Regions from separate parts of the Pseudarthrobacter sp. genome, predicted to be linked through region 2. Evidence: riboswitches for the same ligand, from Rfam matches in the RefSeq annotation. Region 2 holds a riboswitch; each other region holds the start of a gene.
The links. Region 2 has a riboswitch for thiamine pyrophosphate ahead of V6M49_RS01660 (ECF transporter S component). Riboswitches for the same ligand answer to the same signal wherever they lie in the genome.

Region 1 (7,787 bases), on a different contig from region 2:
CGTGCCTGCAGGATGCGGGCAACGACCTCGATCTTGTCCATGCTGTGGGCACGGTAGATGAGCTGGCGGATGTCGCGCTTGGTGAGGCCCTCGTCGTCCGGATCAGCGGCCCGGATGTGGGTGGGCTGCGTCATGTAGCGGCGGGCCATGGCGATGACCGGGCCGGGCATGGTGGCAGAGAACAGCAGGGTCTGGCGGACTGCGGGGGTACCGGCGATGAGGGTTTCCACGTCCGGCAGGAAGCCGAGGTCCAGCATTTCATCGGCCTCGTCGAGGATGACCATCTTGACGTTCTTCAGGACCAGGTGCTTCTGCTTGTAGAGGTCGATGAGGCGGCCGGGAGTACCGACAACTACCTCGACGCCGTTCTGCAGGGCCTCCACCTGGGGCTCGTAGGCACGGCCGCCGTAGATGGTGGTGATGCGGGCGTTCCGCTTGCGGGAAGCGTTCTGGAGATCATTGGCCACCTGGACGGCCAGCTCGCGGGTGGGCACGATGACCAGGGCCTGCGGTGCACCCGGAACGGCGAGCCTGTCGTAGCCGGCGTCGTCCGGACCCACCACGCGCTGCAGCGCGGGAATGCCGAAGCCGAGGGTCTTGCCGGTGCCGGTCTTGGCCTGCCCGATGATGTCGTGGCCCGAAAGCGCCACCGGCAGGGTCATGGCCTGGATGGGGAAGGGGTGGGTGATCCCGGCGTCGGCGAGGGACTCCACGATGTCGGCGCGGACGTTGTAGTCAGCGAAGGATTTCTCCTCGATCTCGTGCGGCTTCTCGTCCGAGATGATGGTTTCTTCTGGTTCGATCGTCTCGATGCCGGAGTCGTCAGTCAGGATCTGGTGGGTATGCAATTCACTCACAGGGGAGTTTCCTTATTCATTTGGGCATTGGCGCTGCCTGCTCAACGGGCCGGCCAACGTGGCCGTTCCGGAGCACGCTCGAAGCGCGCAAGCAAATCCAGTGGAAGCCGATCGCGGGCTATCAAAATGCTGGCACTGGTGACCAACGGGTGCATCTCAAGATCGCGTAGGGGCGGGCTTGTTGAATTCAAATCAAGGAAATCAACGACCGGGCATCCATATCTACTTCTTCAGTCTAGCCGTACGGACCCTGAATCCCGGCTTTGGGCCGATCAGGCGGCGCGCAAAACCTTTAGGCCAGCAGCTCGAAGTGGACCTCGCGGGCAGCGATGTCGGAAGAGATCAGGCGGACCCGCACCTTGGTGCCGGATTCCAGGTCACCGCCGCACCGGGCCGTCACGGCGGGTTCGGCGATCTGGATGATCCCCGAGGGGACGTTTCCATTTTTTGCGGCTCCGTTCCTGGTGCCGTTCCCGCTTTTCCCGTTGCCGTTGTCCTTCTGCGGCTTGGAGCCGGAAATCACGATCGCATCGAATTCCTGGCCCACATGGTTGACCAGGAGCGCGGCCTCCACGGTGTCCAGCGCCATGCGTTCCATCCGAGATGCCAGCTGGTCGGATCCGGCCATGATCTCCGGCAGGGACGGCAGGGCTTCCCGCGCCCAGTCCGGTACCGGCTTGCCGTTGCTCAGGGCTTCGCAGATCACCAGGACAAAACGGTCGATCAGACGCCGGAGCGGTGCCGTGGTGTGGGCATAGGCAGCGCCGATGGCGGACTGGATGGCCTCTTTCGGGACTGTGCCGTCGAACGCCGTGTAGCTGGCGCCGCGGAACAGCATGCCGGCTGAGTGCAGGATGGCCAGTTGCCGGGGCTCGGTCGGGTCAAGGCTGCGGAGGTATTCGCCGTAGCTGATCTTGCCGTCCCACGGCTTGCCCAATGCCTCAGTCTGGATGCGGAAGTGACGCAGGGAGCGCTCGTCCGGGGCGGGCATGGTGCGCAGGATGCCCACTTCTCCCGCCAGCATCAGGTCTGCCGCCGCCATCCCCGTCATCAGGGAGATCTGGGCGTTCCAGTCCTCCACCGGAAGCTGCGGCGCCGCGGCAATCCGGTAGCCGCCGTCGGGCAGCTGCACGATTTCCTGCTCGGGCATGTTCAGGCTGGCGCCGCCGCGCTGCCGCTCCAGTTCAACGCGCTTGAGGCCCACTTCCTTCAGGAGCTGCAGGACAGGGCCGGCCGTCCCGGCGTCGAATTCGGCCTGGACTCCCTTGTAGCTCAGCTTGGCCCGGCTGCGGATGGTGGCCCTCTGGACGCTCACAGTGGAGACCTGCGCGGCGTCGTCCAGCCCGAACTCCCAGACGTAGGCGGAACACAGCTGGCCGGCCAGAAGGCTGCCTGCCCCTTCGCTGATGACTTCCGGGTGCAGCGGGATACGGCCGTCAGGGGCGTAGAACGTCTGGCCGCGGCGCCGGGTCTCGGCGTCCAGTCCGCCGCCGGGGCGGACAAAGGACGGCACGTCAGCGATGGCGTAAAGCACCCGGTAGCCAGCGGCCGCACGCTCGATGAACAGCGCCTGGTCCAGGTCAGTGGACGACGCCGGATCGATAGTGAGGAAGGCCACATCCGTCAGGTCAGCACCCGGCAACTCGTGCGCGGCCACTGCCGCTTCCGCGTCCCGGACCGCCTCCGCCGGGTAGGGCCCCGGCAGTTCCAGCTCGGTCCGCAGGGCGCTCAGCGCCGCCGCGAGGTCGTTCGTTTGCTCGTGGACATTGGGGGCCAACCTATGATGTGACACGAAAATCAGGTTAGCTCGATTTCCACGGATCGTGCACGCCCGCCGCCCGCCACGCGGGGGATTGTCAGGATGCGCCGGCGTCCAGGGCCGCCAGGAGTGCCACGGCCGCCGCTGCGGGGTCCGAGGCTTCGGTGATGGCACGCACCACAACAATCCTGCCGGCGCCGGCCTCCACCACCTGCTCCACGTTGCCGAGATCGATGCCTCCGATAGCAAACCAGGGCAGCGTGGCCTGGGTGCCACCGGCAGCGCGGACGGCTTCGGCCGCGTACCGCACCAGGTCAAGGCCGACGGCGGCCCGGCCCGGTTTCGTCGGAGTGGCCCAGACCGGTCCTACGCAGAAGTAGTCCAGGCCGCCTTGGTCAGTCAGCCCACCGGACAGCCGGATGGCCCCTTCGATCTGCTCGGCGCTGTGCGTGGAAAGGCCGATCACGGCTGGTGCCCCGAGCAGCGTGCGGGCGGAAGCGACCGGCAGATCCTTCTGCCCGATGTGGAAGACGGGGGCGCCGGAGAGCAACGCGATATCGGCACGGTCATTGACTGCCCACAGCTTTCCGTGGCGTTCGGCCGCGGCCTGAAGCACGGCCAGCAGCTCCAACTCCTCGGCTGCCTCGATGGCCTTGTCCCGGAGCTGGATGATGTCCACGCCGCCGGCAAACGCCGCGTCCACAAACTCGCCAAAGTCCCCGCGGTCCCGGCGCGCGTCGGTGCACAGGTACAGCCTGGCGCTGTGCGGGAGGCCGGTGTTTGTGCCGCCGGCGGAGTCTGTTCCGGTCAAGGATTCGGGAGCGGCGGAGGGGGCGGAGGGCGTGCCTGCAGCGGCGAAGGATTGCGCGTTCATGGAAACCAGCCTAAGTCCCCTAAACTGGGCGGGTACTGCGGGAGCCCGATGCAGCCGTCACAAAGCGGCCGGGCTGAGAGGGCGTCAGAGCCGACCGCTTGACCTGATCCGGCTAGTACCGGCGTAGGGAAGGAACATATGCCCCCCGCGATAAGCAGCCCACCTGAGCCCGCACCAGCCAGCCCGGCCACCGCCCTGCACGCCGACGTGGCCGTCATCGGCGGCGGAGTCATCGGCCACGCCATAGCCTGGGAAGTCCGGCGATCCGGCCGTTCCGTCGTGCTGATCGATGAAGCGCCCGGCAACGGCGCCAGCTGGGCAGCCGCCGGCATGCTGGCCCCTGTGAGCGAACTGCACTACCAGGAGGAAGACCTCCTTGAGCTGATGCTGGCATCCTCGGGCCTGTGGCCTGCCTTTGCGGCGGACCTCGCCCTGGCCGGGGCTGGCGATACCGGATATCTGACGACGCCGACCCTCGCCATCGGCGCGGACGCTGCGGACCGCCGGGCGCTGATGGACCTCCGGGCCGTGCAGCAGGCCAGCGGCCTGGTGGTGGAACCCCTGACTGTCCGTGAGGCCAGGACCAGGGAATCCCTGCTCAGCCCGGCCATATCCTGCGCCTTGGACATCCCCGCCGACCACCAGGTGGATCCACGGAAACTCGTGGCGTGCCTCCAGGAAGTCCTGGCCATCCACGAACCGGGAGCAGGAACGGCCGTGGCAGGCGCCCGCGCGGGATTCGCCGTTGACCAACGTGCCACTGCCCTGCTCTGGGAGGACGGCCGCGTCATCGGCGTGAGGCTCGCCCACGGCGGAACTGTCCAAGCCAGGGAGACCATCGTGGCCAACGGATTGCAGGCAGGGACGCTGGAGGGCCTGCCGGTTGGACTGCACCTGCCCCTGCGGCCCGTCTATGGTGACATCCTGCGGCTGGCTGTTCCGCAGCACCTGCGCCCGCTCCTCACCTCCACGGTCCGCGGAATGGTCCATGGTGTGCCGGTCTACATCGTTCCCCGGCAGGACGGCACGGTGGTGATCGGGGCTACGCAGCGGGAAGACGCGCTCGCCGGGACGGGCGACGCCGCTGTCTCGGCGGGCGGCGTCTACCAGTTGCTGCGGGACGCCCAGGTCCTGGTGCCGGCCGTCTCGGAGCTTGAACTCCTGGAATGCACAGCGCGGGCAAGGCCTGCGACCCCGGACAACGCTCCTCTCCTCGGCCGGGTACCGTCTTCCGCACCAAGGACGGGTAACACAGCGGACATTGCCGGGCTGATGGTTGCCACCGGATTCTTCCGCCACGGAGTGCTCCTGGCCCCGGCGGCGGCGGCCATCTGCCGGGACCTGCTGGATGGCCGGACGGACCCGCGATGGGGGGCCCTCAGCCCGGCCCGCTTTTCAGGAACGCACCACGTAGCCGGCATACAGGCCCCGCGCAAGGACATCAGCAGCACGAAGGCCCTCGACCCACAGAAGGAATCAGCATGAACATCACCCTCAACGGCTCGCGCCATTCCGTGGCGGACGACGCCTCCATCACCACCCTCATCAGCCAGATCACTGGCCGTCCCCTCGCGGCCAACGGCCAGTCAACAGACGGGCAGAAACTCGGCGTCGCCGTCGCCCATAACTCCGAAGTAGTACCCCGCAGCCAGTGGTTCGTCACGGCGCTCGCCGAAGGTGACGACGTCGAACTGGTCACAGCAGTCCAGGGAGGCTGACACCATGACAGTAACCAGCAACATCAGCACACAGAACCTGCCAGAGGCCGCCGACAGGCTGGTGATCGACGGCGTCGAGCTCGGCTCCCGCCTCATCATGGGCACCGGTGGCGCCCCCAGCCTCGACGGGCTCGGCGCCGCCCTGCTGGCCTCTGGAACCGAGCTGACCACAGTGGCCATGCGCCGCTATTCGCCGGCTGAATCGGGGTCCCTTTTCCAGCTCCTGGTGGACCACGGGATCCGGATCCTGCCCAACACCGCAGGCTGCTTCACCGCCCGGGAGGCGGTCATGACGGCGGAGCTGGCCCGCGAAGCGCTGGAAACCGACTGGCTCAAGCTGGAAGTCATCGCCGACGAACAGACCCTGCTGCCGGACGCCGTGGAGCTGGTGGACGCCACGGAACAGCTTGTGAACCGGGGCTTCAAAGTGTTCGCCTACACCAACGATGACCCGGTCCTGGCGCTGCGGCTGGAAAACCTGGGTGCCACCGCGGTCATGCCCCTCGGAGCGCCCATCGGCACCGGCCTGGGAATCCTGAATCCACACAACATCGAGCTGATCGTCTCGCGCGCCTCGGTGCCCGTGGTGCTGGACGCCGGCATCGGAACGGCGTCCGACGCCGCCCTGGCCATGGAGCTTGGCTGTGACGCCGTGCTGCTGGCCACCGCGGTCACGCGGGCGCAGAACCCGGCACTCATGGGGGAGGCCTTCAAACACGCCGTCATCGCCGGTAGGCTGGCGAAAGCGGCCGGCAGGATTCCGCGCCGCGAGCACGCCCTGGCGTCATCGGCCATGGAAGGCCGGGCAGAGTTTCTCTAGGCCGCTTTCTCCAGGCCCGGCGCCCTCGGCCAAACGCCGGGGCGGCTCACCGTTCGAGCCGAGGAGGCCGCCATGGCCGGCAAGCACGACACACTCACACGCGAGCGGATCGAGGCCGTCCTCGCCACGCTGCCCGACTGGCAGTACCGGCAGGGCGGGCTCGTTGCTGTCTATAAGACGCCGACGGCGGCCGCCGCACTGGAGCTGATTGCCGCCGTCGGACGCCTGGCGGAAGAACAGAACCACCACCCGGACCTTGACTGGCGCTACAACAGGGTGCATCTGCGCTACACGTCCCATGACGCCGGAGGCGAGGTCACTGAGCGGGATGCCGCTGCTGCCGCGGCCGTGAGTGCTGCTGCCGTTCGGCTCGGCGCCACAGCCCAGCCCGTGGGTTAAGCCGCCGGGTTAAAGGACCGTGACCACGCACCCTGCTGGGGTGGTGGTCACGGGTTCTTAAGGAAAAAGGTGCGGCCTAAAGCTTGAGCGCCTGCGTCAGCCGCCGCGTATCGTGGCTTTCGCGCGTCCGGCCCAGGTAGATGACCGTCCCGATGGCAGCGACGGTGCCGAGCGCCATGGGCAGGACCCAGGGAATCCACGTCAGGCCCGGCTGGTAGCCAAAACCTGCGGCGATGAAAATGATCCAGCTGACCGCGCCCACCACCACGGCAACCCCTGCGGGCAACCCTGTGCCGTACCGCGTATGGCGCTTGTCATTGGCCCAGACAACAAAGCCTGCGGCCGCAGTGACCAGGACAACGATGGTCAGCGAAAGCATGGAATCTCCTCGGAAAGCAGCGGCCAGCCGCCATAGGGGGCTGGCCGCGGACGTGCTAGAACTGGCCGAAACCGACCTTGCGTGCCTCTTCGGCGCCGATTTCCACGTAGCCCAGGGCGTTGCCGGGAACGATGATGATGCGTCCCTTGTCGTCCTTGAGGCGGAGTTCGGTGCCCTTGGTGATGGCTTCTTCAACGACCGTAGCTACAGCGTCAGCATCCTGAGCCGATTCCAATACGATTTCGCGGCCAATGTTCTGAATGCCGATCTTAATTTCCAAAAGGGGGCCTCCCAGCCAATCAAAGTTTCTTGGGTTCTCTTATTTGTAGTCTAGGACTCTTTGGGGAAGCGCGAGATTCCGCGCCAAGCTAAACGGTAAATGAGGTCGCTGGCCACATCGAGGTCCAGGTTCCCGTCCGTTTCCAGCCAGTAACGCGCGCTGACCTGGGCCATTCCGGCCAGGCCACGGCCCAGAAGCTGCGCCTCCAGGTGGGGCAGCTTGGTGTCCTCGGCAATCACGCGGGCAACAGCGTCCGCGAACGTCTTGTTGAATGTCTCGAGGCGTGAACTGACATCGGGATCGTTAATGAGGTCCGATTCGAAGACCAGGCGGTGGGCTTGGTCGTCGCTGGCGATGAAGCGGTAGTAGGCGCGCATCACCGCCTGGACACGTTCGTCATTGTCGGTAGTGGAGCTCAACGCACCAAGCATCAGGTCCGTCAGCGACGCGAGATGGCTGTCCAGCAGGGCAAGATACAGCTCCCGTTTGGACGGGAAGTGCTGGTACAGCACCGGTTTGCTGACATGGGCCGTTTCGGCGATTTCATCCATGGCGGCGCCATGGTAGCCGTTGGCGACGAAAACCTCCTGCGCCGCAGCGAGGAGCTGCGCCCGGCGCTCATCCCGGGGAAGCCGGGCGGACCTCTGGCCCGCGGTCCGTTGAGGTGCTGCCGGTTCGCCGCCGGACGCCCGGTCAGCCCG
Region 2 (7,787 bases):
GCGCGAGGCCACGCCCGTGGGCGCCGGAACCCTGCTGGGGATCGGGCTCGCCACTGCGGCGGCGTCCGGTGTGGTGCCGCTGCTGCTGGGCGGCCAGGTATTCCAGACCGCCATCATCGAACTCTGGCTGCCGGTGTTCGGGGACATCAAGTTCGTTACGTCCACCATCTTCGACATCGGCGTCTACATTGTGGTGATCGGCCTGGTGCTGGACGTCCTCCGCAGCCTGGGCTCCGAGATCGACGAACACTTTGAAGAGCAGAGAACTGCGCCCGCCGAGGACGCGCCAGACGACGACGCCCCTGCGACTGCCCAGGTGCGGGAACCCGTGGGCGTCCCCGCCGAAACCACTGCGAGGGGCCGAGGATGAGCGTCAACCTGACCCTGCTGACCGTGATGGGTGCCCTGTATGCGTGCGGCATCTACCTAATCCTGGAACGCAGCCTCACCCGCGTCCTGCTCGGGCTGATGCTGCTGGCGAACGCCACTAACCTGTTGATCCTGGCCACCGGCGGCTATGCCGGCCTGGCACCCCTGTACAGCAAGGACACCGGCGCGCATGAGTACGCGGACCCGCTGCCACAGGCCCTGATCCTCACGTCGATCGTGATCTCCTTCGCCGTGACGGCCTTTATGCTCGGCATCATCTACCGCACGTGGGTCCTGGCCCGCCAGGACGAGATCCAGGACGACGTCGAGGACCTCCGCGTCGCCGAGACCCCCCGCTTCGACGCGGAGGACGACGCGCCGATCCCGGCCGAGACTTCCGAGTTTCCCCTGACCATGCTGGGCGGCGACGGGAGCACGGTCTCGGACCACCCCACGGCAGCGGACGGCCCGGAAGGGGCCGGGGGTTCCGTCACGGCCGGTGCCAAGAAGATTCCTGCCGCGGATGCCGCCGCCGAAGAGCAACCCGGCTCGCGGAACGTAACCCCTGGTCCCGAAGGAGGTGTGAAGTGAACATCGCAAGCTTTGCCCCGCTCGCCGTCGTACTTCCCATCCTCGGTGCCGCCCTGGCCTTCCTGCTGATCCGGCACTCCCGCGCCCAGCGCGCGGTCAGCATCGGCGTGCTGTCCCTGACCCTCCTGCTGGAGTGCCTGCTGCTGGCCTCCGTGTGGGACGGCGGAACGGCCGCCGTGACCATCGGTGGCTGGCTGCCGCCGTGGGGCATCACCATGGTGGTGGACCAGTTCTCGTCCCTCATGCTCGTGGTGTCGTCGGCCATTAGCCTCGCTGTGTTGGTCTACGCCACGGGGCAGGGCATGGCCGACGGCGACCAGGACGCGCCGGTGTCGATCTTCCACCCCACCTACCTGATCCTGGTGGCCGGGGTCTCCAACGCGTTCCTGTCCGGGGACCTGTTCAACCTGTACGTCGGCTTCGAGATCCTGCTGACGGCAAGCTATGTGCTGATGACACTGGGCGGGACCGGCCCCCGCATCCGCGCCGGCGTCACCTACGTGGTGGTCTCCGTAGTGTCCTCGGTGCTGTTCCTGATCTCCATCGCCATGGTCTACGGCGCCACCGGAACCGTGAACATGGCCGACCTCGCCATCAAGCTCGCGGACCTGGACGAGGGAACCCGGACCCTGCTGCACGTGATGCTCCTGGTGGCCTTCGGCATCAAGGCGGCCGTGTTCCCGCTCTCGTTCTGGCTGCCTGACTCCTACCCCACGGCGCCCGCGCCGGTCACCGCCGTGTTCGCCGGCCTGCTGACCAAAGTGGGCGTCTACGCGATGGTGCGCACGGAGACCCTGCTCTTCCCCGGGGACAGCCTGAACACCCCGCTGATGGTGGCGGCGCTGCTGACGATGGTGGTGGGAATCCTCGGCGCCTTGGCCCAGAGCGACATCAAACGTCTGTTGTCCTTCACCCTGGTCAGCCACATCGGCTACATGGTGTTCGGCCTGGCTATGTCCTCGGTGGCCGGGCTGGGCGCCGCCGTGTTCTACGTGGCCCACCACATCACCATCCAGACCAGCCTCTTCCTGGTTACGGGCCTGATCGAGCGCCGCGGCGGCAGCTCCTCCGTGGACCGGCTGGCAGGCCTCGCCAAGCTGTCACCCATCCTGGCCCTGCTGTTCTTTATCCCCGCCATGAACCTGGCCGGGATCCCGCCGTTCTCCGGTTTCCTGGGGAAAGTGGGGCTCATCCAGGCGGGCATCGAACTGGGCACGCCCCTGGCCTACGCCCTGGTGATCGGCGGCGTGGTCACCAGCCTCCTGACGCTGCTGGCCGTTGCGAGGGTCTGGAACCGCGCCTTCTGGCGCAAGCCCTCGGACGCCGAGCACCCGGACCCCGTCCTGCTGGCCGAGCCGGAGGATTCGGATACGGGCAGCCGGGCCGGCCGCAAAAACGTCACGCTGCTGCCCCGCACCATGGTGGGGTCAACCCTGGGCCTGGTGGTCCTGGGCGTGTCACTCACTGTTTTTGCGGGCCCGTTGTTCACTGTCTCGGACCAGGCCGCCCACGAAATGCTGGACCGGTCCGCCTACATCCAGGCCGTGCTGGGCGAGGACACGGACGTTCCCCCGCTGGCCCTGAAAGACGGTGGGGGCAAATGAGCCGCCGCCGGATTTCCCTCCGCCAGGAACTGCCCCTGCTGGTATGGCTGGTGATTGTCTGGGGCGCCCTGTGGCAGGACTTCAGCCCCGGCAACTTGCTCTTCGGCGCGTTGCTGGCCGTGCTCGTGGCCCGGATCTTCTACCTGCCGCCGGTGGAACTCAGCGGCAGGTTCAACATTCTTTATGCAGTGCCATTTGCCCTGCGTTTCCTGGGCAGGGTGGCGGCAGCCAGCGTTGAGGTGATGTACTTGGCGGCTGTCCGCGGCCCGCGGGTCATCAACGCCGTCGTCGCGGTGCCGTTGCGGAGCCACCAGGATCTGATGGTCACCGCCACCGGGCACGTGATTTCGCTGATCCCGGGCTCGCTGGTGGTGGAAGTGGACCGGTCAACGTCCACCCTGTACCTCCACGCGCTCAATGTCAGCAGCCCCGAAGAAGTGGAAGGCCTGCGCAAGGAAGTCCGCTCCATCGAAGCGGGCCTGATCAGGATCATGGGCACCCGCGAAGAACTCGAAGCAATCCGGCAGGAGGCCGCAGCATGATGCAGACCGTCCTGGCTGTCACCGCAGTCATTCTTTCGCTGGCAGCGGCGGGAGCCATCATCAGGATCTCCCGCGGCCCGTCGCTGCTGGACAGGGTGCTGGCCTCCGACGTACTGCTCGCTATCCTCGGTGCGGCCCTGTGCATCGACATGGCCGTCAACCGGCACCTGAACAACCTGATGCTGCTGGTGGCGCTGTCCGTGGTCGGCTTCATCGGGTCGGTGACCGTGGCGCGCTACGTGGCCGACCGGCGGGAGCAAGCCAATGAATCCTGAGGCCAGCGTGGTTGATAACGTCATCGATGCCGTGTCGGCGGTGTTCCTGGTGGTGGGTGCCGTCATGTCGCTCGCCGCCGCCGTGGGCCTGCTCCGCTTCCCGGACCTGCTGAGCCGCATGCATGCGGCCACCAAGCCCCAGGTGCTGGGGCTGTTCCTGCTCCTGGCGGCCATCGGCCTGCAGCTGCGCACGTGGTGGGTGTGGCCGGTGCTGCTGGTGGCCTGGATTTTCCAGCTGCTGACGGTGCCGGTTTCCGCCCATATGGTGGGCCGCGCCGGTTACCGCACCAAACACCTGCACCGTGAGCTGCTCAGCTCCGATGAACTCGAAGCCGTGGTTCAGAAGGCGGCCCAATCGGCCCGGGATGAATCGTCCAGGGATGAAGCGTCCGACGGCGGCCGGCGGGACTGAGCGACACGCGCAGCCCCAGCGTCCCGTGTGAGTTTTTGTCCAGATCATCGGGTATCTCGGCCGGTTTGAACCGATTATCTGGACAAGAACTCAGGGGCTGGTGGTGCGGTTAGACGATGTCCTGGGACTTGGCGAAGCGGGTGATGGCCCGCTGGGTGCCGCGGTTGGCGAGCACCTGGATGATGGTGCTGACCGAGGCCGAAATGAGCGCGAACGTCAGGGCCGAGCGCAGGGTGGTGGGAGTGTCTTCGTCCTTGCCGGTGGGAGGCTTCCGGCCGGTGGACTTTTCCCACACGGTATTGACCACCTTGGTGCCGACGAACCCGGCGCCGATGCTGATTGCAGTGCCGAGCAGCTTGATGAACAGGTTCATTCGTTGAACTCCTTGTGAGCGGATCCGGGACTTCCTTTAGCCTAACCCGGCTGCATGGACTCCAGAATCTCCCGCAGGGCTTCCACCACCAGATCGTGGTCCTGCTGCTGGGGCAGGCCCGAGACCGTCACCGTGGCCACTGCACCCACACCGGCGACGTAGACCGGGAAGCAGCCGCCGTGCGGGGCGTAGGTGGACTCGTCGAACCAGCCGTGGTCCTCGATCCGGCCGCCGTGCAGCCTGCCGCGCAGGCCCACCAGCAGCGACGGGATCTCATACCTGGCGGCGGTGCGCTGCTTGGCCCGGATCCAGTGCTCGTTGTCGGGGGTGGCGCCGTCCAGGGCAACATGGAAAAGGACCTTCTCGCCCTTGGTGATGTCGATCGCGATAGGCAGCCGGCGCGATTTGCCCAGCTCCACCAGGAGCAGCCCGAGGTTGAGGGAGTCGTCCTTGCTGAAATGCGGAAACTGCAGCTCGTTGATCTCGGCTTCGACCCGGGCAATCAGGGCCTCAAGCAGCCCCGCCGGCTGGGGCACCGTCGAATCAGGATTGAACGCAGTCACAGTCGGGTTGTTGGCAGTCATGGCCCACAATCTACCCCGCCCGCGGTGTAAACTGGAGCACGCCCATCAGGGCAGATTTATTTACGACAGGGGAGCGCCGCCGTCGGACATCACTGGCATTGCCAGGGAACCGCAGGTGGGCGCTGAGAGTGCGGACAGCCGCAGACCCTCGAACCTGATCCGGTTAGTACCGGCGCAAGGGAGTCGAGTTCTCGAAGTGTCCGGAAACGGCGGCAGCGCCGCACGCCGGGGCACTTTCCCCTCCTGTTCCTCAGGAGGACCAAAATGACAACTGCAGCAATCAAAAAACCCGGCAATACCTGGCGCGTTGTGGACATCGTGGTGGCGGCACTCATCGCCATCACCGGCGGCGTGATCTTCTGGGCCTGGTCCCAGGGCGCCGGCATCGTCTCCGCCCCCATGAACGCCGTTTACCCCCCGCTGACCGGCCTGATCGCCGGCGGCTGGATGATCCCGGCAGTGCTGGGCATGCTCATCATCCGCAAACCCGGCGCGGCGCTCTTCTGCGAAGCGGTGGCCGCCACCGGCGAACTCATCATGGGCTCGCAGTACGGCGCCACCGTGCTGATCTCCGGACTCCTCCAGGGCCTGGGCGCCGAGCTGGTGTTCTTCCTGCTGGTGTACGGCAACTTCCGGTTCAAGTCCTTCCTGCACCAGAAGTACAACCTCATCGCCGCGCTGCTGGCCGGTGCCGGCGCGGGCCTGTTCTGCGGCCTCAATGACTCATTCCTGCCGTGGGGCTGGAACATCGCCTACGAGCCCGGCGACAAGCTCGCGTACATCGTGTTCTGCACCATCTCCGGCGCGGTGATTGCGGGCGCACTGTCCTGGATCGCCACCCGCGGCCTGGCCAGGACCGGTGTGCTGAGCTCGTTCGCGTCCCGGAAGGCAGCGTCGGAGCCCGTCTTCAACTGATGACCGCTTCCGACGCCGGCGCTTACGGAGTACGCCCCGCCGCGGTGTCCGCCCGTGGCTGGGGCTGGCGGCATGCCGGACGTTCCGCCCCCGCCGTCCGGGGGCTCGACCTCGACATCGCTCCCGGCGAGCGGGTGCTGCTGCTGGGCCCGTCGGGCGCGGGCAAGTCAACGCTGCTGCATGCGCTCGCAGGGGTGCTGGGGGATGAAGAGGACGACGCCGACGAAACCGGTTCGCTGCTGATCGACGGTGTGGTGCCCCGCGGGCAGCGCGGCCGCTCGGGCCTGATGCAGCAGGATCCGGAAACGCAGGTTGTTCTGTCGCGCCTGGGTGACGACGTCGCCTTCGGCGCCGAGAACCTCGCCGTTCCACGGGGCGAGATCTGGCGGCGCGTCCATGAAGCGCTCGACGACGTCGGGCTGCGAAGTGCCGGGGGCGGCGGTTTGAACGCCGACGGCGGCGCTGGTGCGGGCAGGCTCCCGCTGGACCACCCGACGTCGGCCCTGTCCGGCGGGCAGAAGCAGCGCCTGGCGCTGGCCGGGATCCTCGCGATGCGGCCCGGGCTGATCCTGCTGGATGAGCCCACCGCGAACCTGGATCCCGCCGGCGTGCTGGAAGTCCGCGACGCCGTGGGCCGCTGCCTGGACAAAACCGGTGCCACCCTCGTTGTGGTGGAACACCGCGTGTCCGTCTGGAAGGACCTGGTGGACCGGATTGTGGTGCTGCAGCCGGGCTCGGCAGCGGGTTCCGCTGCTTCCTCCGCTACGTCCGCAGTCCTGCTGGACGGGCCGCCGGACCAGGTGCTCGCGGAGGCACGGGACATGCTGATCGGCGCAGGCGTCTGGGTGCCGGGCTATGTTCCGGCAACCCGCCGCCGCGTGTCCGCAGGCTCAGGTGACCTGCTGCTGGCGGCCGAGGACCTGGCCGTCTCCCGCGAGCGTCCGCGGCGTCGCGGCTTGCGGACCATCCCGCCCGTACCGGTGCAGCTGGGCATCACGGCCCAGGTCCGTTCCGGCCAGGCACTCACCGTCACGGGGCCCAACGGCGCCGGCAAGTCAACGTTTGCGCTGACGCTCGCCGGGCTTCTGGCGCCGGTGGCGGGGAAGGTGTCCGCCGCCGTCGAGCTTTCCGAGGGGGCCGGGATCGATCCCTTCAAATGGAAAGCCAACCAGCTGATTTCCCGCATCGGAACCGTGTTCCAGGAGCCTGAGCACCAATTCGTGACCGGCCGCGTGCTGGACGAGCTGATGTTCGGCCCGCGGCACCTGGGGCATGGCGAGGAGCGGGTTGATGAGCTGCTGGAACGGCTGCGCCTGACGCACCTGGTGGACGCCAATCCGTACACGCTCTCGGGAGGCGAAAAGCGGCGCCTCTCGGTGGCCACTGTCCTCGCGGCCCACCCTCGCGTGCTGGTCCTCGACGAGCCGACGTTCGGCCAGGATGCCAACACCTGGGCCGAGCTCGCCTCGTTCCTCTCAGAACTGCTCGACGCCGGGACCTCCGTGGTTTCCGTGACCCACGACCAGGAATTCAGCGCCGTCCTGGGCGGGGCCGAACTGCGGCTCGGCCCGGCATCGCGCGGCGGCGCCCGCCAGGAAGCAGGTGCGGCATGAGGGATGCCCTGACCCTCCGCGGCAACCACGCGCTGCTGACGCGCGCCAACCCGCTGGCCAAGTTCGCCGTCGTCTTCCTCATCACCCTGGTGCTGGCGCTCTCCATCGACTGGGTGTCCGCCTCGGTGGCGCTTGCGGCCGAGCTGGCGCTCTTTCCGCTGGCCGGCCTCACCCTGCGCCTGCTGTGGCAGCGCGGCTGGCCGCTCATCATCGCGGCAGCCCTGGGCGGCTGGAGCACGGCGATCGTCGCGGCGGACAGCGGCGCTGTACTGCTCGACGTCGGGATCTGGTCGATCAGCGAGGGTTCCCTCCAGCTGGGAATCGGCTTTATGCTGCGCGGCCTCGCGATTGCCCTGCCAGCGATCCTGCTTATGACCTGCACGGACCCCACCGACCTCGCCGATGCGCTGGCCCAGAAGGCCCGGCTGCCGCACCGGTTTGTCCTCGGCACGCTGGCCGCGATGCGCCTGGTGGGACTCATGGCCGAGGAATGGCAGACCATCGGCATG
Region 3 (7,787 bases), on a different contig from region 2:
GGACGCCGCACCGGAGCCTAAGGCGCCGGTCCGCCGCACCCGCGCACGTAAGAAGGTCGAGACCGCCGAACCGTTGCCGGCCTTCGCTGCTGAGGTTCTGGAGGCACCTGCCGCCGTTGTTACCGAGACCGTCGTAGAGCCCGCCGTCGAACCCGAGGCCGGAGCCGCAGCCCCCGAGGCTGCAGCGGAGACCAAGCCTGTCCGCCGCCGCCGCGTGGCCACGCGCAAAACCTCTGCCCCCGACATCACACCCGCGGCCGTGGAACAGGCAGCTCCAGAGCAGGCAGCCCCTGCAACTGCAGCAACGCCGGCCCCGGAAGCAGAGGAAGTCGCCGCTGCGGAGGCCGCCGAGCCCGCAGCAGCCGCCGTCGCCCCCGTCAATGCTGCCGCCGTTGCCCCGGTCAACGCTGCCGCCGCGCCGCTTGAAGAGCCGGCTGCTGCTGAGACTGCCAGCCCGTTCAGTTCACTCTTCCTTGAGCCGGCGTCCACCACATCGGTGCTTTTCCAGGCCCCCGACCTCAGCACCGTGGTCCGCCCCGCGCCGGTTGCTGCCGCGGTTGAAGAGCCGGAAGAGGACGACGCCGAAGACGGCGAAGCGGACGACGCCAACGGCCGCCGCAGGCGCCGCAGCCGTGGCCGCCGTGGCCGCAGCCGCACAGGCGAAAGCGATGCTGACGGGGAAACCGAAGGCGCAGCCGAAGAAACCGATGAGGAGTCCGCCGGGCAGGCCGATGAGGGCGTGACGTCCCGCCGCCGCCGCCGCCGCCGCCGTGGCGACCAGGATCTGGAACTGACCGGAGGCGAAGGCGACGACCCGCCCAACACGGTGACCCGTGTCCGCGCGCCGCGCGCCGCGACCGAAGCGCCGGTCAACAACCGCGTCACCTCAGTCAAGGGTTCCACGCGCCTCGAAGCCAAGAAGCAGCGCCGCCGCGAATCCCGCGACACGGGCCGCCGCCGCACGGTCATCACCGAGGCCGAGTTCCTGGCCCGCCGCGAATCAGTTGACCGGCAGATGATCGTCCGCCAGCGCGACGACAGAATCCAGATCGGCGTCCTCGAAGACGGCGTCCTGGCCGAGCACTTTGTTTCCAAGACCCAGCAGGACTCCCTGATCGGCAACGTCTACCTCGGCAAGGTGCAGAACGTCCTGCCGTCCATGGAAGCGGCGTTTGTTGACATCGGACGCGGCCGCAACGCCGTCCTGTACGCCGGTGAAGTGAACTGGGAGGCAGTTAACCTCGAAGGCAAGCAGCGCCGGATCGAAAACGCGCTCAAGTCCGGCGACACCGTCCTGGTCCAGGTCACCAAGGATCCCGTGGGCCACAAGGGTGCACGCCTGACCAGCCAGATCTCGCTGCCCGGCCGCTACCTGGTCTATGTGCCCGGCGGCTCCATGACCGGAATCTCCCGCAAACTGCCCGACGTCGAGCGAAACCGCCTCAAGCGCATCCTCAAGGACCGCCTCCCGGAGCACGCCGGCGTCATCGTCCGCACCGCTGCCGAAGGCGCCTCGGAAGAGGAGCTCACGCACGACATCAACCGGCTGCGCGCGCAGTGGGAGGGCATCGAAAGCCAGTCCACGTCCACCAAGATCCTCGCGCCGGAGCTGCTCTACGGCGAACCTGACCTCACCATCAAGGTGGTCCGTGATGTCTTCAACGAGGACTTCTCCAAGCTGATCGTCTCCGGTGAAGAGGCCTGGGACACCATCGAGGCCTACGTCACCTACGTGGCCCCGGACCTCGTGGGCCGCCTGGAAAAGTGGACCAAGGACCAGGACATCTTCGCTGCGTGGCGGATCGATGAGCAGATCCACAAGGCCCTGGAACGCAAGGTCTTCCTGCCTTCGGGCGGCTCGCTGGTCATTGACCGCACCGAAGCCATGACCGTGGTGGACGTCAATACCGGCAAGTTCACCGGCAGCGGCGGCAACCTCGAGGAAACCGTCACCAAGAACAACCTCGAGGCAGCTGAAGAAGTGGTCCGGCAGCTCCGGCTCCGCGACATCGGCGGCATCATCGTCATCGACTTCATCGATATGGTCCTCGAATCCAACCGCGACCTTGTCCTGCGCCGCATGGTGGAATGCCTGGGCCGCGACCGGACCAAGCACCAGGTGGCCGAAGTGACCTCGCTGGGCCTCGTGCAGATGACGCGCAAGCGCATGGGCACCGGGCTCCTGGAAGTCTTCGGCGAGCAGTGTGAAACCTGTGCAGGCCGCGGAATTGTCACCCACGACGACCCCGTGGAACACCGCCGCGCCAACACGGTAGCCGCGGAGCACCACGTGCAGCGGGTAGACAGCCGCCCGGAAGCCCAGCGCACTGACAGCGTGCGGACTGACAGCCAGCGCCCGGACAGCCAGCCGGGTGGCCGCACTGACCGGAAGCGCCGCCGCGGACGGGGTGGCCAGCCGCTGGAAACAGCACCGGCAGCTCCGGTGCAGATCCACACGGTCCACCCGGAAGCCAGCGATGCCGAGCGCCATGCGAAGGCGGAGGCCACGCGGGCAGCGCTTGCGAACATTGCGGCCGCAGCCCACGCTGCGCATCTGCATGACGACGAGGTGGCTCACGCATCAGCTGCCGCGGGCCGGCAGCCTGCGGCTCAGGTGCCGGCTCCGGTTGGGCAGTCCGAAACGGACTCCAACGGCCGCCCGGCCGCAGTGCTGACATTCGGCGGCGAGCAGGTGGTGCTTCCGTTCGTTGCGCACCACGATGACCAGCCGCACGCACCTGCCCTGACACTTGACCGCCTCGCGGAGGCCTTCGCCCACCTTGGTGAGCCGGCTCCTGTAGCGGAAAGCACGCCGCCGGCAGTTCATGCAACTGAAAGCCGGGCGGCCGAACCTGCCCGCCAGCAGCAGCCAGCCGCGGCGGAGAGGGATTACTCCGACCACACCGAGGAGCCCCGCGCCCGCCGTCCCCGGCGGAACCGGAGTGCCAGCCGTGCCCAGGGCGCAGCCAACGCCACGTCCGTAGAGCATCACGAAGCCGTTCCGGCGGCTGCCGCCGGACACACCCACGCCGCCAAGGCACCGGAGCCCGTCAAGGCTCCTGTGGCCGACAAGCCGGTTGCCGCCAACGCGCCCATCATCCTGGGCGTAGGGGTTCCGGCCTCGGAGCTCTGACCAAGCAGCAGGGCAAGCCAAACAACGGCGCCCGGACGCAGCCTGTGAATCACAGGCTGCGTCCGGGCGTCCGGCGTTAAGTCGCGAGGAACGCTAGGCTGGTGACTGACACGGGGTGCCGCGCAGAGAGCCGGCTGAGATCCACACCCGTTGAACCTGTCCGGTTAGCACCGGCGAAGGGATGTCTCCTTTGGCTTCAACTTCTGTCCTTCCTCCTGCAACACCCGCGGCGACCCTGCCGGAGACCCCAGCAACCCGGGCTGAGGTCCAGCCCGGACCAGGCCGATCTTCTGCGGTCCGGGTGCTGCGTGACGTCCCGCGGGTGCTGTCCATTGCCGGATCGGACCCTTCAGGGGGCGCGGGCGTCCAGGCCGACCTCAAAAGCATTGCAGCCCTTGGCGGCTACGGCATGGCGGCGATCACCGCGCTGACGGTCCAAAACACCCAGGGGGTCCAGGCGGTTCACGTCCCGCCGGCGTCCTTCCTGGGCCAGCAGCTCGATGCCATCAGCGATGACATCACCATCGACGCGGTCAAGATCGGCATGCTGGGCGACGCTGCGGTGATAGGCGTGGTCCGCGACTGGCTGGAAAAGGTGCGTCCCGCCGTCGTCGTTCTTGATCCGGTGATGGTGGCCACGAGCGGCGACCGGCTGCTGCAGGAGTCTGCCGAGGCGGCCCTGCGGGAGCTGCTCACGCTCGCGGACCTGATCACCCCCAACCTGGCGGAACTGGCCATCCTGGTGGGGGAGCCGCAGGCGAGGCAATGGCACGACGCGCTCGGGCAGGGGCAGCGGTTGTCCGCCGCGACCGGTGCCACCGTCCTGGTCAAGGGCGGCCATCTCGACGGCGGTGCGTGCCCGGATGCCCTGGTCAACGCTGCCGGGCTGCTCGCCCGGGAGGTGGTGGAAGTGAGCGGGGACAGGATCCCCACGCGCAACAGCCATGGCACCGGCTGCTCGCTGTCAGCGGCCATGGCCACGGCTCAGGCGCGGCTGGGGGATTGGGAAGCCTCATTGCGGAAAGTGAAGCCCTGGCTGGTGGGCGCGCTGCAGGCCGCTGACCAACTTGAGGTGGGCGCGGGCAACGGCCCCATCAACCACTTCCACCACATGCAACAGGTTCCGGCAGCCGGCGAATTCGCAGAGACGCTGCGGCGGGCGTCGGAGCCGGATCTTGCAGCCATCTACGGGCTGGATTTCATCCGCGACCTGGCGGCCGGCACATTGGCTGAGGAACAGTTCGCCTATTACCTCGCCCAGGACGCCATCTACCTCAACGGCTATTCGCGGGTTCTTGCCCGGGCCAGCGCGCTGGCGCCCACGGAAGCCGCCCAGTTGTTCTGGGCAAAGTCGGCCCAGCAATGCCTTGAGGTCGAGTCCGAACTGCACCGCACGTGGCTAAGCACCAGGACAGTGGACTCCGTCCTCGGACCTGTCACCAAGTCCTACGTGGACCACCTGCTGGCGGCCTCTGCCTCCGGCAGCTACGCGGTCCTCGTGGCGGCGGTACTGCCGTGCTTCTGGCTGTATGCCGAAGTGGGACAGACTCTCCACGCGGAGTTCCTGGCTGCGGGTGCACCGGCAGCACATCCTTATGCCGACTGGCTGCGGGCCTATGCTGACGAGGATTTCGCCCAGGCCACGCGTGACGCCATCGCCTTGGCTGACGACGCCGGCCGGAGTGCTTCCGCGGATGAACGGGCGGCGATGCTGGTGGCTTTCAGGCAGTCGTGCCGGTTCGAGGTGGATTTCTTCGACGCGCCGCGAATTCATTCCTGACCGGCTGGGGCCCGTGCGGCCTGTACGATAGTCAGGCACGGTTTTGGATTGTCAGTGCAGTACCTGCTTGTGGGTCCTATCACAGACAACCTGCCGTAACCAGCCTCATTTGCGGCCGAAGGCAAAATTAGCGTATTCTAGATCTTCGGTGCTTACGCCAACACTTGGGTTACGACCCCACGGCGTTGAGGCACAGCGAGAACCCAGCCAATTATGGAACAGGGTTCAGCACGCAAATTTAGTAATAAACGTCGAGAGAAGTGAGTTCCCAAGTGGTGTACGCGATTGTCCGCGCAGGCGGCCGCCAAGAGAAGGTTTCCGTTGGAGACTTCGTTACCCTGAACCGCGTCCCCGGTGGAGCCGGCAGCACCTTTGAGTTGCCCGCACTGCTCCTGGTAGACGGTGACAAAGTCACCTCTGCTGCTGCGGACCTGGCCAAGGTAACGGTTACGGCTGAGATCCTCGAAGACCTCCGTGGTCCGAAGATCGTCATCCAGAAGTTCAAGAACAAGACCGGTTACAAGAAGCGCCAGGGTCACCGTCAGGAATTGACCAAGGTCAAGATCACGGGTATCAAGTAACTCTTCGTTACTGTTCAGGTTCTTCAGCAGATTCCCCAGAATTTAAAGGCAGGCATTTCAAATGGCACATAAAAAAGGCGCGAGTTCCACTCGCAACGGTCGTGACTCCAACGCCCAGTACCTCGGCGTCAAGCGCTTCGGCGGCCAGGTAGTTTCCGCAGGCGAGATCATCGTTCGCCAGCGTGGCACCCACTTCCACCCGGGCGCCGGCGTTGGACGTGGCGGCGACGACACACTGTTCGCACTGGCCCCGGGAGCCGTCCAGTTCGGCACCCGCCGCGGTCGCCGCGTAGTCAACATCGTTGCTGCTGCAGCTGCAGAGTAACAAATAGTTCTGAAACGGTGGAGCGGGCCATTTGGTCCGCTCCACTATTCTTTTAACCGCATTACAATCGTCTTGGCGCCCTTGGGCGTCCAGGAAACAGCACTGAGGAGATCCACGTGGCGAGCTTTGTAGACCGGGTAGTACTGCACGTATCCGGCGGTACCGGCGGCCACGGCTGTGTCTCCGTCCACCGGGAGAAGTTCATCCCACTGGGCGGACCCGACGGCGGTAACGGCGGCGACGGCGGCAACGTCATCCTGCGCGTTGACCACCAGACCACTACCTTGCTCGACTACCACCACTCCCCGCACCGCCACGCCACCAACGGCGGGTCCGGGATGGGCGACTGGCGCGGCGGCAAGAATGGCGAGACCCTCATCCTGCCCGTGCCCGACGGCACCGTGGTCAAATCCAAGGACGGCACCGTCCTGGCGGACCTGGTCGGCGAAGGAGCAGAATACGTGGCGGCCGCCGGCGGCCAGGGCGGCCTGGGTAACGCTTCGCTGTCCTCGCAGAAGCGCCGTGCCCCGGGCTTCGCCCTGCTGGGCATCGAGGGTGACGCCCGTGACATTGTGCTGGAACTGAAGTCCATCGCGGATATCGCGCTGGTGGGTTTCCCCTCTGCCGGCAAATCCAGCCTGATCGCGGCCATGTCCGCTGCGCGGCCCAAGATCGCCGACTACCCCTTCACCACGCTGATCCCGAACCTGGGTGTTGTCCAGTCCGGCGACGTCCGCTTCACCATTGCAGACGTTCCGGGCCTTATCGAGGGCGCCAGCGAAGGTAAGGGCCTTGGCCACCACTTCCTGCGCCACGTGGAGCGTTGCGCCGCCCTGGTGCATGTACTGGACTGCGGCACGCTGGAATCGGACCGTGACCCGTTGGCAGACCTGGCCATCATCGAGGCCGAGCTGGAAAAGTACTCCGTAGACATGAGCTTCGCGGGTGCCGACGGCGAAGTGGTTCCGCTGAACCACCGTCCGCGCCTGGTCGCCTTGAACAAGGTGGACCTTCCGGACGGCAAGGACATGGCTGAATTTGTCCGCCCGGAACTCGAATCACGCGGCTACCGGGTCTTCGAGATCTCGGCCACCAGCCACGAGGGTCTCCGCCAGCTGGGCTTCGCCATGGCGGAAATCGTGCAGGCCGCCCGTGCCGCCCTCGCGGCCGCCCCGCCCAAGGTCCAGCCGCCCATCCTGCGGCCCCGCGCCGTCAACGAAGCCGGCTTCAAGATCCGCCGCGAGGAAAAGAACCTCGAGCCGCTCTTCCGCGTCCTGGGCGACAAGCCTGTCCGCTGGGTCAAGCAGACCGACTTCACCAACGAGGAAGCCATCGGCTACCTCGCTGACCGCCTGGCCAAGCTCGGCGTCGAAAACGAACTGTTCAAGCAGGGCGCCAAGCCGGGCGACGCAGTCGTGATTGGCGAAGATGACGGCGTTGTCTTCGACTGGGAGCCCACCATGAGCGCCGGAGCCGAAATGCTCGCATCACCGCGTGGCACGGATATCCGTTTCGCGGACGTCGGCGACCGCCCCACACGTGGCCAGAAGCGTGACGAGCAGCAGGAACGCAAGGATGCCAAGGCTGCCGCCCGCGCCGAGCTCGAGGCCGAGCGCAAGGCCGGGATCTGGACCGAATCGGTCAGCGGCCGCCGCGCTGCCAAGCCGGTCACTGAGAGTGGACTGGGCGTTGAAGATGACGAGTGAGGCCGCTGAAATGACCGAAAATTCCGCAGTAATTATCGAGGAACCCAAAGACGACCGCAGTGTGCTCGCCCGGGCCCGCCGGATCGTTGTCAAAGTAGGGTCGTCGTCGCTGACCAGCATCAAGGGCGGCATCTCGGAAGAGTCCCTGACCGCCCTCTCAGATGTCTTGGCCGCCAAACATAACGCCGGCACGGAAATTATCCTGGTTTCCTCGGGAGCCATTTCCGCAGGCCTTGCGCCCCTCGGGCTGGTGAAGCGCCCG
Region 4 (7,787 bases), on a different contig from region 2:
ATGATGTTCACGTGAACCTTGAGGGTGTCACCCGCGCGGAAGACAGGAACATCGGTGCGCAGCGAGGCTGCATCTACGGAATCGAGAATATGCATAATTGCACTCCTGGTGAACGCCACAGGTCATTCACTTTGGGTCACGGCGGGCAAGCCCGGAAGTACCGGAAATTACCGCCGAAAATTAAGTGGGGCCGGTTCCTTCACTGATTGAAGATCCCGGGGTGTCCAGCTGTTGGTTGCGCTCCCCCTGTGGCAGGTGCGGACCCAGCAGACACAAAGACTAATTTTGCCACACTCGCGGGCCTACAGCCAATCGCCTTGGACCACGGACGTGCCGGTTCAGGTTGAGGCGTCGGTTCCAGTGTCCGTGCTGGTATCAGCCTGCCGTCGCGCCAGGAGGTGACCGTCGACGACGTCGTACCCGAGGTCGGCGAAGGCCGTCCGGTCGGCACGTGGCAGCTTCCCTGCGTCGAACGTTTCCAGGAGGTCCGGACGGCGTTCCGCCGTCCGCCGGTACTGCTCGTGGCGGCGCCACTGCGCGATCTTCCCGTGGTTGCCGCTCAGCAGCACTGCCGGGACATCCCGGTCACGCCAGCTGGCGGGCTTGGTATACACGGGGTATTCCAGCAGCCCGTCCGAATGCGACTCCTCCACCAGGGAATCAGGGTTGCCCACGACGCCTGGCAGCAACCTGCCGATGGCTTCGACCATGGCCAAAACGGCTACTTCGCCGCCGTTCAGCACATAGTCACCAAGGCTCATGGGGCGCACCGTGAAGTGCTCTTCCGCCCACTCGATGACACGCTCGTCGATGCCCTCATAGCGGCCACAGGCAAAAACCAGCTGGTCCTCTTCTGCGAGCTCATGGGCAAGGGCCTGGTTGAAGCGCTCCCCTGCCGGCGACGGGACGATCAGTACCGGTTTGGCGGGCTCGGCCGCCGTGGCCTCGGCACCCGCTGCGGCTTCACCGGATCCGGCCACAGCAGCTGCGGCAACAGCAGCCAACGCCTGCGCCCAAGGCTCGGGCTTCATCACCATGCCCGCGCCGCCGCCGTACGGCGTGTCGTCCACTGAGCGGTGCTTGTCGGTGGTGAAATCACGCAGGTCATGGACGCGCAGGTCCAACAGGCCGTCCTGGCGGGCCTTGCCAATGAGCGAGAGCTCCAGGGGCGCCAGGTACTCCGGGAAGATACTGACGACGTCGATTCTCATCTACGCGTTTTCCTCCGCTTCACCGGGGCCGGCTTCGCCGTCGTTGACCTCAAAGAGACCGTCCGGCGGCGTCAGCAGGACGAAGCCACCGGCCACATTGACCTCCGGAACGATCTGCTCCACAAACGGGACAAGGATTTCCTTGCCGTCCGGCGTTTCAACCACGAGCAGGTCCTGGACCGGCAAGGTGTGCAGGGCGGCGATCTTGCCGACCACCTGCGACCCGACGCGCGCCTCGAGCCCTACCAGTTCGTGCTCGTACCAGCCTTCGTCGTCGTCCTCGTCCAGCTCTTCGGTTTCGATGAAGAGCTTGGCGCCGCGCAGGGTCTCTGCCTGGTTGCGGGTCTCGATTCCTTCGAATGCGAGCAGCAGGATGTCCTTGTTCCAGCGCGCACCCTCAACAATGAGCGGGCCGGCCGATGCAGGCTCCACCACAAACTCGGTACCGGGAACAAACCGGTCCCCCGGAGCGTCGGTCAGCACCTGGACCGTCACTTCGCCGCGGATTCCATGCGGTTTGCCGATTCGTGCCACCTGAAGCTGCATCTGTTCCTCTGTTTCGGTTTGTGGATTCTCCACGGTCTTGTGGTGAAAGCACTCCGGCCCCTCCACCGTTGCTGGTGGAAGGGCCGGAGCAAAAACTGATGTTGCTGAGCGCTTAGCGGCGGCGGTCGGTATCGACGACGTCGACCCTGACCGGCTCGCCGTCTGCCAGTGCCGCCACAACGGTGCGCAATGCCCGTGCGGTGCGGCCCTGGCGGCCGATCACCCGTCCCAGGTCATCCTGATGAACACGAACCTCGAGGGTGTCCCCGCGGCGGTTGTTCTTCGAGCTGACCTTGACATCTTCCGGCGAATCAACGATTCCCCGGACGAGGTGTTCGAGCGCTTCTGCCAGCAATCTACTCAGCCTCGGTGGTCTCTGCTTCGGCCGGGGCCTCGGCTGCGTCAGACTGCTTTGACTTCTTGGTGATGGCTTCCGGGATGATCACGGAACCCTTTTCCGGGGCAACAAAGGCAGCCTTCGGAGCTTTGGTCTTCAGGGTGCCTTCCTGGCCCGGCAGGCCCTTGAACTTCTGCCAGTCACCGGTGATCTTCAGGATCGCGGCAACCTGCTCGGACGGCTGTGCGCCGACGCCGAGCCAGTACTGGGCACGGTCCGTGTCCACCTCGATGTATGAGGGCTCTTCGGTGGGGTGGTACTTGCCGATCTCTTCGATGGCACGGCCGTCACGCTTGGAGCGTGCGTCCATGACGACGATGCGGTAGTACGGTGCGCGCATCTTGCCAAAGCGCTTAAGGCGAATCTTTACGGCCACTTTTGTGGTCACTCCTGTTTCAGAAAAGGGGTGAACCGACGTTCTGCACCCGTGGGGCGGGCCATACTTGAGGGTTCGAAGGACAGGATCCGGACGCGGAGAGAGGGGCCACGCAGATCGAGTACCTGTTTATTGTGCCAGATCAGCGTCCGGATTTCGACTTGACACGTCGGGATGGGGCAGCGGGCGGACCCGGCGGGCCACGGCCGGCCTACGACGACCAGACATACACCCCGGTGCGTGCGGCGTCATCGACGGAGTTGGCAAGCTCAGCGAACTGCTGGACATACGTCCGGGCCTCGGCCACGCCGAACGGCATGTCATCCTGGGCGGCCCACTTTTCAGCGACGTCGTCCAGGACATTGCCTTCGCCTTCAGTCTCGTAGCTGAGCAGGTCCGCGAGCGCACGCACCATGGCCGGCGGGACCCCGAGGAGGGAATCGCTGGCCACGTCAACCATGGCCAGCTCGTAGTCCGCGCCACCGGCGTGCACAGCAACGCCGGCAAGGTCGCCAAGCTGCTCGATTTCGAAATCGCTGATTCCGGGAATCCGCAGGGCCTGGCCCGCCGGGGAGCCGCCTGCATCCAGGACGCCCGCCCGCTTCAGCGCGGCATCGTGAGTGGAAACAAAAATTTCAGTGAAACCCATGGGAACAGCCCTCATTCCGTCGACGGTGCGGCCTGGAAGAGCAGCAGCAAGTGCCACCCCGGCCGTTCAGAATCAGCCTAGTACAAGGCAGGCCGCACACTTGGCAGCCGCACTCAGCGGACGGCGACCCGGATATTGTTGCGCCACGGGTCCTCGAAGCGAAGCTCGGCGCCCGTGTGGTGCGAGGCCACACCGGCGCCCTTCAGGCGGTCGGCGAGCGCTCCGACGTCATCCCCGGAAGGGACCTCGATGAGCACTTCGCCGAGGCCCAGGGTGTCCTTGCGGGGACCGGCTCCGCGGCTGTTCCAGACGTTCATGGCCATGTGGTGGTGATACCGGCCCGCGGAGACAAACAGTGCCTGCCCGTGCCAGCCGGCGGTCTTTTCGAAGCCCAGCGTGCCGACGTAGAAATCGTGCGCTGACTGGACGTCGCCCACTTGGAGGTGGACGTGGCCTACACCGGCTTCGCTGGCCCGCTGGCCCGCCACGGATTCCTGGGTCAGGTGCTGCTCGAGGTAGCGCTGCGGCGGCAGTGCCAGGCTGTCCATCACTACATCCTTCCCGTTCCACGACCAGTTTTCGCGGGGCCTGTCCCAGTACAGTTCGACGCCGTTGCCCTCGGGGTCGTTGAAGTAGAAGGCCTCGCTGACGAGGTGGTCGGCGCTGCCGGTGAAGGACCGGGGTTCGTACTGGGCGGCGGTGGCTACCGTGGCGGCAAGCGAAGCCTGGTCGTCAAACAGCAGTGCGGTGTGGAACAGCCCGGCCTCTCCCCTGCCAGGCAGATTCAAGGACGGGGCGGCCGCGAGATGGACCAGCGGGCGTTGAAGGCGGCCAAGATAGACGCCGCCGTCCTGTTCCGCGACGATCTCCAGGCCGAGCGCACGCTGGTAGTAGTCGGTCATCAGCTTCATGTCGCCCACCTTGAGCATCACGGTGCCCATGGAGAGGTCGGCAGGAAGGAGATCCCGGCTGGTGGCTTCTGCAGTCATGTGAAAACTCCCGGTCCGTTGGCCTTCGGATGGAAGGCGGCTATGCTTCCAATTTACTTGAAGCTTCAATTTAATTCAAGTGGCGGAGCAGACAGACTGCGACCGCTTTCCGGTGATTGCTGTCACCAGTCCACCCTCGGCCTGTGGTAGCTTCGACTTGACCACACGGGAGCCCTTGCAGGGGCTGAGATCGGGCTGACGCAGCCTGCGACCGTTGAACCTGTCCGGGTAATGCCGGCGAAGGAAGTGAGTATTCATTGAATACACAAGAAACACAGCTGATCCCTGCCCAAAATGAAGCCGACGTGGATCAAAAGCTCCAGCCTGAAACCCAGTCACTGAAGTCCCACTCACTGGCGTTTATCAACGATGAGGCCACCGGGATCCGGGTACCCGTGACCGAGATCGCGCTGGAACCGTCGCCGAACGGGGAGGCGAACGGGCCTTTCCGGACCTACCGCACGGCCGGTCCGGGCAGTGATCCGGTGGTGGGCCTCAACCCGTTCCGCTCGGAGTGGATCGCCGCCCGCGGCGACACCGCGCCGTACAGCGGACGGGAACGGAACCTGCTCGACGACGGCAAGTCGGCAGTGCGCCGCGGCGCCGCCTCTGCGGAGTGGAAGGGCGCGCAACCGGTGCCCCGCCGCGCCGTCGAAGGCAAGACCGTCACCCAGATGCACTATGCGCGGCAGGGTGTCATCACCCCCGAGATGCAGTTCATCGCCCTCCGCGAGAATTGCGACGTGGAACTGGTCCGCAGCGAGGTGGCGGCCGGCCGGGCCATCATCCCCAACAACATCAACCACCCGGAATCCGAACCGATGATCATCGGCAAGGCCTTCCTGGTGAAGATCAATGCCAACATCGGCAACTCGGCCGTGACCAGCTCCATTGCCGAGGAAGTGGACAAACTCCAGTGGGCCACGCAGTGGGGAGCTGACACGGTGATGGACCTCTCCACCGGCGATGACATCCACACCACCCGGGAATGGCTCATCCGCAACTCTCCCGTGCCCATCGGTACGGTGCCCATTTACCAGGCGCTGGAGAAGGTCAACGGCGAGGCCAACGCCCTGACGTGGGAGATCTACCGGGACACCGTCATTGAGCAGTGCGAGCAGGGGGTGGACTACATGACCATCCACGCCGGTGTGCTGCTGCGTTACGTGCCGCTGACGGCCAACCGCGTCACCGGCATCGTCTCCCGGGGCGGCGCGATCATGGCCGGGTGGTGCCTGGCCCACCACCAGGAGAACTTCCTGTACACCCACTTCGACGAGCTGTGCGAGATCTTCGCCAAGTACGACGTCGCGTTCTCCCTGGGCGACGGACTGCGCCCGGGGGCGACGGCGGACGCCAACGACGCCGCCCAGTTCGCCGAGCTGGACACCCTGGCTGAACTGACCCAGCGGGCGTGGGAATTCGATGTGCAGGTCATGGTGGAAGGTCCCGGGCACGTCCCGTTCCACCTGGTGCGGGAGAACGTGGAACGCCAGCAGGAACTCTGCAAGGGCGCCCCGTTCTACACGCTGGGGCCGCTGGTCACGGATATTGCCCCCGGCTACGACCACATCACGTCCGCCATCGGCGCCACCGAAATCGCCCGGTACGGCACGGCGATGCTTTGTTACGTCACGCCCAAGGAACACCTTGGCCTGCCGAACAAGGACGATGTGAAAACCGGAGTGATCACCTACAAGATCGCCGCCCACGCAGCAGACCTTGCCAAGGGCCACCCCGGCGCCCATGAGCGGGATGATGCACTGTCCAAGGCCCGGTTCGAGTTCCGCTGGCGCGACCAGTTCGCGCTGTCCCTGGATCCGGTCACGGCGGAGGCCTTCCATGACGAGACGCTGCCGGCCGAACCGGCCAAAACCGCCCACTTCTGCTCCATGTGCGGCCCGAAGTTCTGCTCCATGAAGATCAGCCAGGACATCAGGGACGAATACGGTTCGGCAGATTCGCAGGCGGCCATTGCCGAGGCCTACAGCGGGATGCGCGAAAAGAGTGCGGAGTTCCTGGCCGCCGGCGGAAAGGTCTACCTCCCCGAGCTTCGGATCCCGGCCGGGAACTGACGGCTCAGGAAGCCTGAACCGAGCGTGACCTGCCGACGTCGGCGATGAAGGACCGGATGGCACGGTCACCTTCGGCAGAGTCCTGGGGCCGGTGTCCTCCCGCAGCGATGCGGTGCAGGGCACCGGTTTCCTGCAGATATCCGGCGATTTCCTCGTAGAGCGGTTCCCACCCACCCGTAAGGACCAGGGTGGGGACGCCCGGAACTATGTGCAGCGGGGCATCCCAGGACGGCGCCTGCAACCGGAGCCGGCGCGCCGACCGTTTTTCCTCCGGCGTGGCGGGCTCCTGCAGGTCCGCCGCGAACATTCGCCGCACGAACTCACGTTGGAAGTCTTCATCGCTGAGCTCGTGCCGGACGTCGAACAGCGGTTGCATCAGGGCGCGGTGCGCGGCCGTGGCCGGCAGTTCGGCGGTCAGGGACAGGCACGCCGGTTCTACCAGCGTGAGGGAATACACCAGTTCGGGGCGTTCGACGGCGGCCATCATGGCCGCAATCGCGCCCTCGGCGTGGGCAACAACATGGCCCCCAGCGGCCCCGCGGCCGTCATCGGCAAGTGAGCGCAGGATGATGGCGGTATCTTCGGAGAACGAGGACTCCACGGGTTCAGCGATGGGGTCAAAACCGTGCCGCCGCAGGAAGAGGGCGTCGTACGTCAGGGCCATGCCGTGCTGGCGCAGCCACGCCGCGGCACCGAAAGGTCCGGCGCCGTGCACGAACACTACCCGCTGTTTGAACATGACCCAACCCTATTCCACGGCACCGACATCCCAATTGGGCAGCAGCCAGTGTTGTTATGAGTGCCCACAACGACGCCTGCTGCTACCCAGTCGGGAGGGGTGGTTACTTGCCGAGGAACTTGTCGAATCCCTTGGGCAGGTTCAGCTGCGACGGGTCGAAGTCGCCGCCCTGCTGGCCGAACGCTGCCCCCGTGGGGAGCGCCTTCCCCGCCCCGGCCCGCCGGGCCTCGGCGTCCTTCAGCTCCTGGGCAGCCTTGGCAGGGTTGCCTGAGCGGGCCTTCTTCTTCGGGGCGTTCTTTCCGCCCTTCCGCGCACCGCCGGGGCCGCCCATGCCAGGCATCCCGGGCATTCCGGGCATGCCGCCGCCCTGGGCCATCTTCTTCATCATCTTCTGGGCCTGGCCGAAACGCTCCAGCAGGCCGTTGACCTCGGAGACATGCACGCCGGAACCCCGGGCAATGCGTGCCCGGCGGGAGCCGTTGATGATCTTCGGGGCGACGCGTTCGTGCGGCGTCATGGAACGCACGATCGCTTCGACACGGTCGATCTCGCGCTCGTCAAAGTTCTCCAGCTGCTCGCGGATGTTCTGCGCACCGGGCATCATCATGAGCATCTTCTTCATGGAGCCCATGTTGCGGATCTGCTGCATCTGGGAGAGGAAGTCATCCAGGGTGAAGTCTTCCTGGTCGGCGAATTTCTTCGCCATCCGGGCGGCTTCGTCCTTGTCCCAGTTCTTCTCGGCCTGCTCAATCAGGGTGAGGACGTCACCCATGTCCAGGATGCGGGAGGCCATGCGGTCCGGATG

Region 1: it holds a riboswitch for thiamine pyrophosphate, as region 2 does, so the genes downstream of both, thiO (glycine oxidase ThiO) here and V6M49_RS01660 (ECF transporter S component) in region 2, are expected to answer to the same signal.
Region 3: it holds a riboswitch for thiamine pyrophosphate, as region 2 does, so the genes downstream of both, thiD (bifunctional hydroxymethylpyrimidine kinase/phosphomethylpyrimidine kinase) here and V6M49_RS01660 (ECF transporter S component) in region 2, are expected to answer to the same signal.
Region 4: it holds a riboswitch for thiamine pyrophosphate, as region 2 does, so the genes downstream of both, thiC (phosphomethylpyrimidine synthase ThiC) here and V6M49_RS01660 (ECF transporter S component) in region 2, are expected to answer to the same signal.

Annotation. Positions count from the first base shown of each region.
Region 1 covers NZ_JAKFFD010000095.1:42,872-50,658, reverse strand. The annotation lists gene V6M49_RS07705 (DEAD/DEAH box helicase) at 1-857, opposite strand, end outside; gene V6M49_RS07700 (RNB domain-containing ribonuclease) at 1,150-2,649, opposite strand; gene thiE (thiamine phosphate synthase) at 2,714-3,490, opposite strand; TPP riboswitch at 3,518-3,638, shown strand; gene thiO (glycine oxidase ThiO) at 3,629-4,975, shown strand; gene thiS (sulfur carrier protein ThiS) at 4,972-5,208, shown strand; gene V6M49_RS07680 (thiazole synthase) at 5,213-6,028, shown strand; gene V6M49_RS07675 (4a-hydroxytetrahydrobiopterin dehydratase) at 6,101-6,427, shown strand; gene V6M49_RS07670 (hypothetical protein) at 6,504-6,806, opposite strand; gene V6M49_RS07665 (DUF3107 domain-containing protein) at 6,862-7,086, opposite strand; gene V6M49_RS07660 (TetR/AcrR family transcriptional regulator) at 7,137-7,787, opposite strand, start outside.
Region 2 covers NZ_JAKFFD010000020.1:166-7,952, reverse strand. The annotation lists gene V6M49_RS01700 (Na+/H+ antiporter subunit A) at 1-370, shown strand, start outside; gene V6M49_RS01695 (Na(+)/H(+) antiporter subunit C) at 367-960, shown strand; gene V6M49_RS01690 (Na+/H+ antiporter subunit D) at 957-2,564, shown strand; gene V6M49_RS01685 (Na+/H+ antiporter subunit E) at 2,561-3,106, shown strand; gene V6M49_RS01680 (monovalent cation/H+ antiporter complex subunit F) at 3,103-3,381, shown strand; gene mnhG (monovalent cation/H(+) antiporter subunit G) at 3,371-3,793, shown strand; gene V6M49_RS01670 (DUF4235 domain-containing protein) at 3,903-4,166, opposite strand; gene V6M49_RS01665 (heme-degrading domain-containing protein) at 4,208-4,750, opposite strand; TPP riboswitch at 4,808-4,949, shown strand; gene V6M49_RS01660 (ECF transporter S component) at 5,015-5,665, shown strand; gene V6M49_RS01655 (ABC transporter ATP-binding protein) at 5,665-7,278, shown strand; partial or broken gene V6M49_RS01650 (energy-coupling factor transporter transmembrane component T family protein) at 7,275-7,787, shown strand, end outside.
Region 3 covers NZ_JAKFFD010000034.1:42-7,828, forward strand. The annotation lists partial or broken gene V6M49_RS02980 (Rne/Rng family ribonuclease) at 1-3,133, shown strand, start outside; TPP riboswitch at 3,235-3,332, shown strand; gene thiD (bifunctional hydroxymethylpyrimidine kinase/phosphomethylpyrimidine kinase) at 3,315-4,913, shown strand; gene rplU (50S ribosomal protein L21) at 5,186-5,494, shown strand; gene rpmA (50S ribosomal protein L27) at 5,556-5,819, shown strand; gene obgE (GTPase ObgE) at 5,936-7,525, shown strand; gene proB (glutamate 5-kinase) at 7,536-7,787, shown strand, end outside.
Region 4 covers NZ_JAKFFD010000177.1:21,872-29,658, reverse strand. The annotation lists gene rplS (50S ribosomal protein L19) at 1-95, opposite strand, end outside; gene trmD (tRNA (guanosine(37)-N1)-methyltransferase TrmD) at 339-1,211, opposite strand; gene rimM (ribosome maturation factor RimM) at 1,212-1,757, opposite strand; gene V6M49_RS15495 (RNA-binding protein) at 1,870-2,112, opposite strand; gene rpsP (30S ribosomal protein S16) at 2,114-2,530, opposite strand; gene V6M49_RS15485 (hypothetical protein) at 2,742-3,179, opposite strand; gene V6M49_RS15480 (VOC family protein) at 3,293-4,168, opposite strand; TPP riboswitch at 4,324-4,431, shown strand; gene thiC (phosphomethylpyrimidine synthase ThiC) at 4,426-6,243, shown strand; gene V6M49_RS15470 (alpha/beta hydrolase) at 6,248-6,982, opposite strand; gene ffh (signal recognition particle protein) at 7,086-7,787, opposite strand, start outside.